DNA from 3 places in the Streptomyces sp. NPDC048637 genome. Region 1 is predicted to be linked to each of the others. Evidence: riboswitches for the same ligand, from Rfam matches in the RefSeq annotation. Region 1 holds a riboswitch; each other region holds the start of a gene.
What was found. A riboswitch is a leader RNA that binds a small molecule or an ion and turns the genes downstream of it on or off. The one in region 1 is predicted to bind glycine.
Positions count from the first base shown of each region.

Region 1 (3,269 bases):
GACCGTCCAGCAGATCAAGCACCACTCGTGCATCCGCTGGACCGGCCCCGCGATCGGCGAAGGACTGCGCATCGACGGCGTCCATGTGTGGAACTTCAGCAAGGTCAAGGGCGGCGTCCGCGTGAGTACCGAGGAGACCCACACCGGCCCCCAGGTCGAAGCGGACGTTCCCACCGCGTCCAAGATCCTCCGTGAGGGCCTCGAAGCATGGCTGCGCGACCTGAAGTCCGCCGCCGAAGCCCGCGCCCACAACCGGCCGTCGTACTGACCCACCAACCGGTTCCGCGGCCCGCTGCGCGTCAGTCAGTACGGCGGCCGGTGGTGGCCGGTGGTGGCCGGTGACGGCCCTTGGAGCCCTACCGCTGAGCGTCGGCTTGGTTGCGGCGGCGGACACGGGCGAGGGGTGCAGAGCGAGCGCGGCCGTTGGCTGGGGTCCAACCCCGGCGCTCCGCAGCGGCAGCATGCGAAGTCCTGAGTGCCTGTCAGACGTGGGCTGCGGGGGCGGGGGAGTCGCAAGCACACCGAAAGCGAGCGCCGTTCCCCTCCCCGGGAACGGCGCTCGCGATGGGTGCCGGTTTATGGGCCCGGTGGCCGTATCAGTCCTGCTGCGCGTTGTGCAGTTCGGAACGGAAGGCCGCTTCACGGGCGGCGTGGCCCGGGCGACGGCGGAGCCCCGCCCACGCGATGCCGAGGATGACGAACCACACCGGGGTCACCAGCAAGGCCCGCAGCGTGTCGGGTTCCTGGGTCAGCGCCCAGAGGAGGAACACGAAGAACACGAGCACGACGTAGCACATGACGATGCCGCCGGGCATCTTGAACTGCGACGCCTCGTGCAGGTGCGGACGACGCTTGCGATACACGAGGTAGCTGATCAGGATGATCGACCAGACGAAGATGAAGAGCACGGCGGACACGGTGGTCACCAGGGTGAAGGCCTCGATGATCGAGTCGTCCATGGCGACCATGACCACACCGGCGAGCAGAAACACCCCGGAGAGGAGCAGGGCGTTGGCCGGTACCTTCCTGGAGGTGAGTCTGCCGAAGCGCGCCGGGGCGTCGCCTTCCCGGGCCAACCCGTACACCATCCGTGAGGTGGAGTAGATGCCCGAGTTCGCAGACGAGGCGGCCGAGGTCAGCACCACGAAGTTGATCGCCGAGGCGGCGATCCCCAGACCGGCAAGAGTGAACATCACGACGAACGGACTGCGGTCCGCACTGATCTCGCGCCAGGGCGTGACCGAAATGATCACGATCAGCGCGACGACATAGAAGAGCATCACGCGCACCGGGATCGAGTTGATCGCCTTGGGCAGGTTCCGCTCCGGGTTCTCCGCCTCGGCCGCGGTGGTGCCGACCAGTTCGATGCCGACGAAGGCGAAGGTCGCGATCTGGAATCCCGCGACGCACCCCATGGGGCCGGTGGGGAAGAACCCTCCGTCGTTCCAGAGGTTGGAGAAGCTTGCCGCCGCGCCCCCGGGCGCCTGGAAGTGACCGAACACCATGACCAGCCCGACGACGATCAGCGCCACGATCGCGACGATCTTGATCAGCGCGAACCAGAACTCGGTCTCGCCGAACGCCTTCACGGTGGGCAGATTCAAGGCGATCAAGAGGACGACGGCGGCCAGCGCCGGTATCCACAGCGGTAGGTCGTGCCACCAGTAGGTCACATACCCGGAGATCGCGATGACGTCGGCGATGCCGGTGACGATCCAGCAGAACCAGTAAGTCCAGCCCGTGAAGAAGCCGGCCCACGGCCCCAGCAGGTCGGCTGCGAAGTCGGCGAAGGACTTGTAACGCAGGTTGGAGAGCAGCAGCTCGCCCATCGCCCGCATCACGAAGAAGAGCATCACCCCGATGATCATGTAGACGAAGATCACCGAGGGCCCGGCCAGCGAGATCGTCTTGCCCGAGCCCATGAACAGGCCGGTTCCGATCGCACCGCCGATCGCGATGAGCTGGATGTGCCGGTTGGACAGCTGACGGGAGAGGTGTTGCTCACCTTCGGGCGGGGGAGTGGATCCGGCCGACACGGTGGTCGAGCCGGTGTCACTGCGTTCAGGCATGGGCAAAACCTCGCGGATCTCAAGACCCGTGCGGGCACGGGACAGGGGGCATCTTGGAGCATGACCACGCGCCCACAGGGGGCGAGCGGCAGGGTGGGGCTGCGCGCGGACCTGCGGCAGCCGACAGGAACGGTGTCAGTACGCTGAACGGTCCCACATAGTAGATCGAAGATCAGCCCGGGAGCCGGCACGCAGTGGCGGTCAGGGGAGCGGCGGCGGAACAGCCATCAGGGGCTCCTCGAATGTCGAGCACGGGCAGGAGCCCGTACGGCCGAGTGAGCCTCCCCCTCTGTCATGAGCCTGAGAGCTTCGCCGCGCGCAGCACGCGGCTTGCACCGTGGGCGAGGCGCGTCAGCGCCTGCTTTTCAGAGTTGCCTGCCCGAGCGGTAGGGATGCCTGAGAGTTTCCGGGGAGGTGTTGCTCCTTCGGCGCCTGGGTCTGGCTGATCCAGTGCTCTCCCGCTCCGGGGTGAACGGCAATGTGCGGTGAGGCTAGGGCCACATCTGCGACCGGTCAAGGGACCGACCGAACGCTGGACATTACTTTCGAGTAGTACGGCACTCGCCCGTGGGGGACGGCGTTTGTGCAGCTCAAGGCGCGCATCCTGGGCCGATCCGTTACCGGCACGTACACCGAGCGGACTCTTGACGGCTGTGTTCCGGTGCCCGTACGTTGCCTCCTCCGCGGCGCCCGCCCGATTCTCGGCGTACCCGGCGGTCACCAGGATCGTCAGGGCGCTGGACCGCCTTGACGCCACCACCAACCGGCCCTACGGTCGGGCCCCACAACTCCACATCGCGCTGTTCGAACCGAAGCGGGAGAGCCCTCGCCCACCCTGGCGAGGCGCCGAAGGAGCAACTCTCCCCAGAATCTCTCAGGCCCAACTACCGCTTCGGCTAGGCGACTCTGGAAAGACAGGACGTCATGTCCTGCGCCCACGGTGCAAACCGCCCGACCCGGCGGTGAAGCTCTCAGGTACCGATGACAGAGCGGGGAGGCCACCCATCCACGGTGCCGCGTTCGCGGTGCCCCCACAGGGAGCCTCCCACCATGACCTTCCCCGAGTCCTCCGCGTCGGGTGAGTTCGCCACCCGCCATATCGGCGTCGGCGACGCCGACCGCGCCAAGATGCTGGCCGAAGTCGGCTACCCGACGCTGGCCGCGCTCATCGACGCCGCCGTCCCGAGCGGCATCCGCAGC
Region 1 covers NZ_JBEZHQ010000019.1:133,166-136,434, forward strand. The annotation lists gene AB0C46_RS23605 (SRPBCC family protein) at 1-268, shown strand, start outside; gene cycA (D-serine/D-alanine/glycine transporter) at 597-2,069, opposite strand; glycine riboswitch at 2,352-2,443, opposite strand; glycine riboswitch at 2,444-2,540, opposite strand; glycine riboswitch at 2,875-2,969, shown strand; gene gcvP (aminomethyl-transferring glycine dehydrogenase) at 3,120-3,269, shown strand, end outside.

Region 2 (3,269 bases), on a different contig from region 1:
GGCGGCGGCGACGTCGGGGTCGAGCTCATGGAGGGAGCTGTTCAGAAGCGACATGAGTCTTCCTGGGGAGTCAGGGGCGCGAGGAGGTCCCCGGACGGAGTCCGGAGAGCTTCCGCGCGGGCGGTGGCGGGTCGGAGGCCCCCCGTCCGGGCGAAGCCGGGAGCGGGGGAGAGCCGGGGGCTCAGCTCTGGATGAAGGCGGCGTACTCGTCGGCCGAGAGCAGTTCGCCCGGCTCGCCGCTGATCTTCACCTTGAACAGCCAACCACCCTCGAACGGGGCGGAGTTCACCAGCGAGGGGTCATTGACGACATCCTCGTTGATCTCGGTGATCTCACCGTCGACGGGCGAGTAGAGATCGCTGACCGACTTGGTCGACTCCAGCTCGCCGCAGGTCTCGCCCGCCGCGACCGTGGAGCCCACCTCAGGGAGCTGTACGTAGACGACGTCGCCGAGCGCGTTGGCCGCGTGCTCGGTGATGCCGACCGTCGAGGCGCCGTCCTCGGCGCCCGACAGCCACTCGTGCTCCTTGCTGTAGCGCAGCTGCTGGGGGTTGCTCATGGCTCGATTCTCCTGTACGCGAGGGTGTGATCGTGAATCGGGGCACCTCCCGGACGACGTCCGGGGGAGTGTCTTGCACAGTGAGACGCGCGGGCGCGCGCCACCGCCGGGTCTGCCGCGGGGGAACCGCTACTTCTGCCGCTTGTAGAACGGCAGCGCGGTGACCTCGTACGGCTCATGGCTTCCACGAATGTCCACGCAGACACCCTCGGTGCCCGGTGTGGCGTAGGCGGCGTCGACATAGGCGATGGCGATCGGCTTGCCGAGCGTGGGGGACGGGGCCCCGGAAGTGACCTCGCCGATGACCGTGCCGTCGGCCGTGACGACCGGGTATCCGGCCCGCGGCACCCGGCGGCCCGAGGCGATCAGGCCCACCAGCTTGCGCGGCGGCTGCGTCTCGGCGCGCTCGGCGGCCGCCGCCAGCGCGGCGCGGCCCACGAAGTCCCCGTCGTTGGAGGTCTTCTCGAACTTCACGACCCGGCCCAGGCCCGCGTCGAACGGCGTGGTCGCGGTGGTCAGCTCATGCCCGTACAGCGGCATGCCCGCCTCCAGGCGCAGGGTGTCGCGGCAGGAGAGACCGCAGGGCACCAGACCGGCGTCCTGGCCGGCCTCGGTCAGCGCCGCCCAGAGGGCGACCGCGTCCGCCGGCCGGACGAACAGCTCGAAGCCGTCCTCACCGGTGTATCCGGTACGGGCGATCAGCGCCTGCACACCGGCGACCGTGCCGGGCAGCCCGGCGTAGTACTTCAGACCGTCCAGATCGGCGTCCGTCAGCTTCTTGAGGATGCCGGGGGACTCCGGGCCCTGCACCGCGAGCAGGGCGTAGGCGTCCCGGTCGTCGCGGATCGCGGTGTCGAAACCGCCCGCCCGCGCGGTCAGCGCGTCCAGCACCACCTGGGCGTTGGAGGCGTTGGCGACGACCATGTACTCCTGGTCGGCCAGGCGGTAGACGATCAGGTCGTCGAGGATGCCGCCCTCGGCCTCGCAGATCATGGTGTAGCGGGCGCGGCCCGTCTTGACGCCGCCGATGTTGCCGACCAGCGCGTAGTCGAGGAGGTCGGCGGCCTGCGGGCCGGTGACGGTGATCTCGCCCATGTGGGAGAGGTCGAAGAGGCCGGCGCGGGTGCGGACGGCGACATGCTCGTCGCGCTCGCTGCTGTAGCGCAGTGGCATGTCCCAGCCGGCGAAGTCGGTCATGGTGGCGCCGAGCGTGCGATGCGTGGCATCCAGTGCGGTGCGGCGGGGGGCATCAGTCATGGTTCTGGGCTCCCAGGCAGGGGTGAACAAGACGTTCTCCCCATCTGTCATCGGAACCTGAGAGGTTCACCGGGATCCCGCGAACGGACCCGGTTTGCACCTTGGGTGGAGCCGCCCTGTCAGCCGGGCAGTGGCTCGCTTTTCAGATCTGCCTCGCCCGCGCGGTATAGGGGCCTGAGAGATTCAAGGGAGGACTTGCTCCTTCGGCGCCCCGCCATGGCGGCCGGGGACTCTCCCGCACGGGTTCAAGCGGCCGGTATGCAGTTGGCGGTGCACAGATGAGCTGTGGTGTGCACGCGGCGGCCACATCATTGCACGGGAATGCCGGATAGAGGAGCCCCGTCCACCGCCCCGCCCATGACGTGGGCAGATCGGACAATCGCCTTGATGGGCATTACCTTTTCTTGACACTCTGCGGGTAAGGGACGGACTCGAACCGGACCAGAACGGGCGGGGAGGGCGATCACGGTGCACAGCGAAGCGGCATTCGGGGCGACTTCAGGGGTCGTGCCCCCGGACGCCGTGCGGACGGCGCCGTCCGCCGCCATGTCCCGGGCCGGCCGTGCGCCGCGGGCCGTCATCCGGCCGGGGCGCCGCACCGAGGTCGTGGACCTGCGGGGCGACGAGCGGCCGGATGACGCCGCCGAGCTGCGGTTTCCGGCCGGCGATCTGGTCGTGGTCTCCGGGCTTCCGGGCAGCGGCAAGAGCACCCTCATGCACCGTCTCGTGCCGTCGCTGGACGGGCACGGCTCCGTGGTGCACCGCATAGATTCCCAGGACGTCCGCGAGCGCTGGGAGCGCGGCAGACTGCGCCGGCTGCCGTACGGCCTCTACCGCCCGCTGGTCCGGGCCGCCCACTATCTGACCCTGGGCCGTGCGCTGCGCTCCGGCGACAGTGTGGTCGTGCACGACTGCGGGACGCTGGCGTGGGTGCGCCGCTGGATCGCGCGGTCGGCGCTGCGCGGCGGCCGCGGGGCACATCTGGTGCTGCTCGATGTGGCGCCCGAGGTGGCGCTTTCCGGCCAGGAGTCACGGGGACGCGGGGTGTCGGGGTACGCCTTCGCACGGCACCGCAGGGCGGTGGGCCGGCTGGTCGGCGCCGCGGAGTCGGCCCGGCTGCCGGAGGGCTTCTGCTCGGCCGTCCTCCTCGACCGGCGGACGGCGAGCACGCTGGAGACGGTCAGCTTCCACTAGGCACAGGCACCCCTGGGGCGCGTCGCCCTGGTCGCCGCACGCGGCCCCCGCACGCCGCACCGCCCCCCTTCTCGTCTAGGGTCTTTGGCCAGATGGCGCGGTTTGGAACGGGTGGGTGCACATGACATTTCCGGAGCAGGGGATACCGCAGCTGGCATGGCCGGCGAACGAGCTCGAAGAGGTGCTGTCCGCTTCGGTCGGGCACCCGGGCGCCGGCGGCCGGATCGTCGAGATCCTCGGCCGCAGCCGGCTGTGGGTA
Region 2 covers NZ_JBEZHQ010000025.1:104,491-107,759, forward strand. The annotation lists gene glyA (serine hydroxymethyltransferase) at 1-54, opposite strand, end outside; gene gcvH (glycine cleavage system protein GcvH) at 182-559, opposite strand; gene gcvT (glycine cleavage system aminomethyltransferase GcvT) at 689-1,816, opposite strand; glycine riboswitch at 1,969-2,064, opposite strand; gene AB0C46_RS27275 (AAA family ATPase) at 2,363-3,010, shown strand; gene AB0C46_RS27280 (enhanced serine sensitivity protein SseB) at 3,132-3,269, shown strand, end outside.
Region 2: another riboswitch for glycine. It lies ahead of gcvT (glycine cleavage system aminomethyltransferase GcvT); the one in region 1 lies ahead of cycA (D-serine/D-alanine/glycine transporter).

Region 3 (3,269 bases), on a different contig from region 1:
TCGCCCTGCGATCCGGCGTTCGGCTGGATGGAGACCTTGTCGTAGCCGGTGACCGTGGCCAGCCGCTCCTCCAGCTCCTGGATCAGCGTGAGGTAGCCCTGGGCCTGGTCGGCCGGCGCGAACGGGTGCAGCTGGCCGAACGCGGGCCAGGTGACCGGCTCCATCTCGGTGGTGGCGTTCAGCTTCATCGTGCAGGAGCCGAGCGGGATCATGCCGCGGTCCAGCGCGTAGTCCTTGTCGGCGAGGGTGCGCAGGTAGCGCAGCATCGCGGTCTCGGAGCGGTACTCGTGGAAGACCGGGTGGGCGAGGTAGTCGTCGTGACGCAGCAGCGCCTGCGGCAGCGCTTCGGCGGCGGCCGCGTCCAGCTGCTCGACGTCACCGGGCACCCCGAAGGCGCCCCAGACACCGGCCAGCTGCGCACGCCCGGTGGTCTCGTCACAGGCGATGCCGACCAGGTCCGCGTCGACCTGCCGGAGGTTGACACCGGCCTCCCGGGCGGCGGCGGCGACCTCGGCGGCCCGGCCGGGCACCCGCGCGGTCAGCGTGTCGAAGTACGCACCGTGCAGGACCTCCACCCCGCCGGCCCGCAGGCCCTCGGCGAGGATCGCGGCGTAGCGGTGGGTGCGCCGGGCGATGGTCCGCAGGCCCTCGGGGCCGTGGTAGACCGCGTACATCCCGGCCATGACCGCGAGCAGCACCTGCGCGGTGCAGATGTTGCTGGTGGCCTTCTCCCGGCGGATGTGCTGCTCACGGGTCTGCAGCGCCAGGCGGTAGGCCTTGTTGCCGTCGGCGTCGACGGAGACGCCCACCAGACGGCCGGGGAGGCTGCGGGCGAACTGGTCACGGACGGCCATGAAGCCGGCGTGCGGTCCGCCGAAGCCCATCGGGACGCCGAAGCGCTGGGTGGTGCCGACGGCGATGTCCGCGCCGAGCTCACCGGGCGAGGTCAGCAGCGTCAGGGCGAGCAGATCGGCGGCGACGGTGACGATCGCGCCCAGCTCGTGGGCCTGCTCGATCACGGCGCGGGGGTCACGCACCGCACCGGAGGCTCCCGGGTACTGCAGCAGCACACCGAAGACACCGCGCTCGGCGATCTCGGCCGGAATGCCGTCGGACAGGTCCGCGACCACGACCTCGACGCCCGTGGGCTCCGCACGGGTCTCGATCACGGCGATGGTCTGCGGCAGACAGTCGGCGTCGACCAGGAAGACGCCCTGCTTGACCTTGCCGACCCGGCGGGCAAGAGCCATCGCCTCGGCGGCGGCGGTGCCCTCGTCCAGCAGCGAGGCGCCGGAGGTGGGCAGCCCGGTCAGGTCGGCGACCATCGTCTGGAAGTTCAGCAGCGCCTCCAGGCGGCCCTGCGAGATCTCCGGCTGGTAGGGCGTGTACGCCGTGTACCAGGCCGGGTTCTCCATGACATTGCGCAGGATCACCGGCGGGGTGAACGTGCCGTAGTAGCCGAGTCCGATCATGGACGACAGGACCTGATTGCGGTCCGCCAGGCCCTCCAGCTCCTTGAGCACCTCGGCCTCGGTACGGGCGTGCGGCAGGCCGAGCGCCTCGGCGCTCTTGATCACATCGGGCACGGCAGCGGCGGTGAGCTCGTCCAGCGACCCGAATCCGATGTGCGCGAGCATCTTCGCCTGCGCCGCGTGGTCGGGACCGATGTGCCGGCGCTCGAAGGGGGTGCCGCGTTCCAGCTCGGTCAAGGAGATGCGATTGGTGGTCATCTGCGGGGGCCTCCTGGTCAATACGACCTACGAGGGGCACCACGGCACGGGTGCCCGGACGGCCTCCCCCTCTGTCATCTCAACCTGAGAGCTTCACCGGCCCGCACATGGCGGTCCGGCTTTCACCGTCGGTGAGGAGGGGTCCCGGCGCTGTGCCTTCCGCGGCCCGCCCTGCTTTCCAGAGTGACCTCGTCCATGCGGTACGTGTGCCTGAGAGATTCCGGGGAGGATTTGCTCCTTCGGCGCCCTGGTCGCGAACGACAAGGACTCTCCCGCACGGGGTCTGCGGCCAATCGCCAGCCTACCAGCGCGCCACTCGAAGGATCCTTCGAGTGGCCAGGGCATGAAATGTGCCGTTTGGTAGTTGTCACAGGGCAGTTGCGACCAATTGGAGGGGCCGTGCAAACCGATATCGATCCCCGAAGCCTGATCGGCCGCAAAGCGTTCGACCGTAACGGCGCGAAAATAGGGACCATCGACGAGGTCTACCTCGACGATGCGACGGGGGAACCGGAGTGGGCGGCCGTGCGCACCGGACTCTTCAGCCGGGATGCGTTCGTCCCCCTGGAGCCCAGCAAAATGGTCGGTGAGGGCCTGCACATTCCTTACGACCGCAAGCTGATCAAGGACGCGCCGGACTTCGGCGTGGGCCGCCATCTCTCCCCTGAGCAGGAACTTCAGCTCTATCACCACTACCGACTGGATATTTCTTCCCCGACCTCCGATCCGGTGTCCCCCGCCTCCCGCGACAAGAACTTCGGCAAGATCGCCGGCTCGGACGACTGATCACCCGCCGGCGCCCCGCCCACCAGCGGCAGGGGCTCCCCCGGCCGCAGCGCCGGGTCCTCGACAGCAAAGGTCCGCACCCTCCCCGGTGCGGACCATGGCGTTTCGAAGCGTACGGTCACTCTCCCCACCCCGCTCCCCTGTACCCAGCCGGCGCCGTACTCGTCGTGCACCACGTCCAGCCCCGGGTGCCAGCGCCGCGGCCGCTCCTCCTCGGCCCCGGCCTGCTCCGTGCCCCCGGCGGCCTGCTCCGCCGCCGCTGCCGTCGCGGTCTCCGCCGCCTCCCGCTCCGTCGCCAGCTGGGCGAACAGATCCTCCTGTGTGAAGTCCGCCAGGCCACTCACGCCCACGCCCAGCAGCCGCACCCCGCCGGTGGTGTCCACCATCTCCAGCAGGCGCACAGCCGCCTCCCGTATCACCGCCGGGTCGTCGGTGGGCCCGCGCAGCGTCTCGGAACGGGTCAGCGTCGAGAAGTCGTAGTTGCGCACCTTGATGACCACCGTGCGCCCGGAGCGCCCGGCCGCCCGCAGCCGCTGTACACACCGGTCCGCCAGCCGCAGCACCTCGCTCCGTACCCGAGTCCGGTCGGTCAGATCGACCTCGAAGGTGTCCTCGACCGAGATGGATTTCGCGTCCCGCTCGGCCACCACGGGCCGGTCGTCCTGCCCCAGCGCCATCGCATACAGCCCGGCACCATGCGCCTTGCCCAGCAGCCGCACCAGCTCGGCCTCACCGGCCTCCGCGGTCTCCGCG
Region 3 covers NZ_JBEZHQ010000009.1:224,601-227,869, forward strand. The annotation lists gene gcvP (aminomethyl-transferring glycine dehydrogenase) at 1-1,730, opposite strand, end outside; glycine riboswitch at 1,919-2,015, opposite strand; gene AB0C46_RS15240 (PRC-barrel domain-containing protein) at 2,130-2,516, shown strand; gene AB0C46_RS15245 (DNA polymerase IV) at 2,423-3,269, opposite strand, start outside.
Region 3: another riboswitch for glycine. It lies ahead of gcvP (aminomethyl-transferring glycine dehydrogenase); the one in region 1 lies ahead of cycA (D-serine/D-alanine/glycine transporter).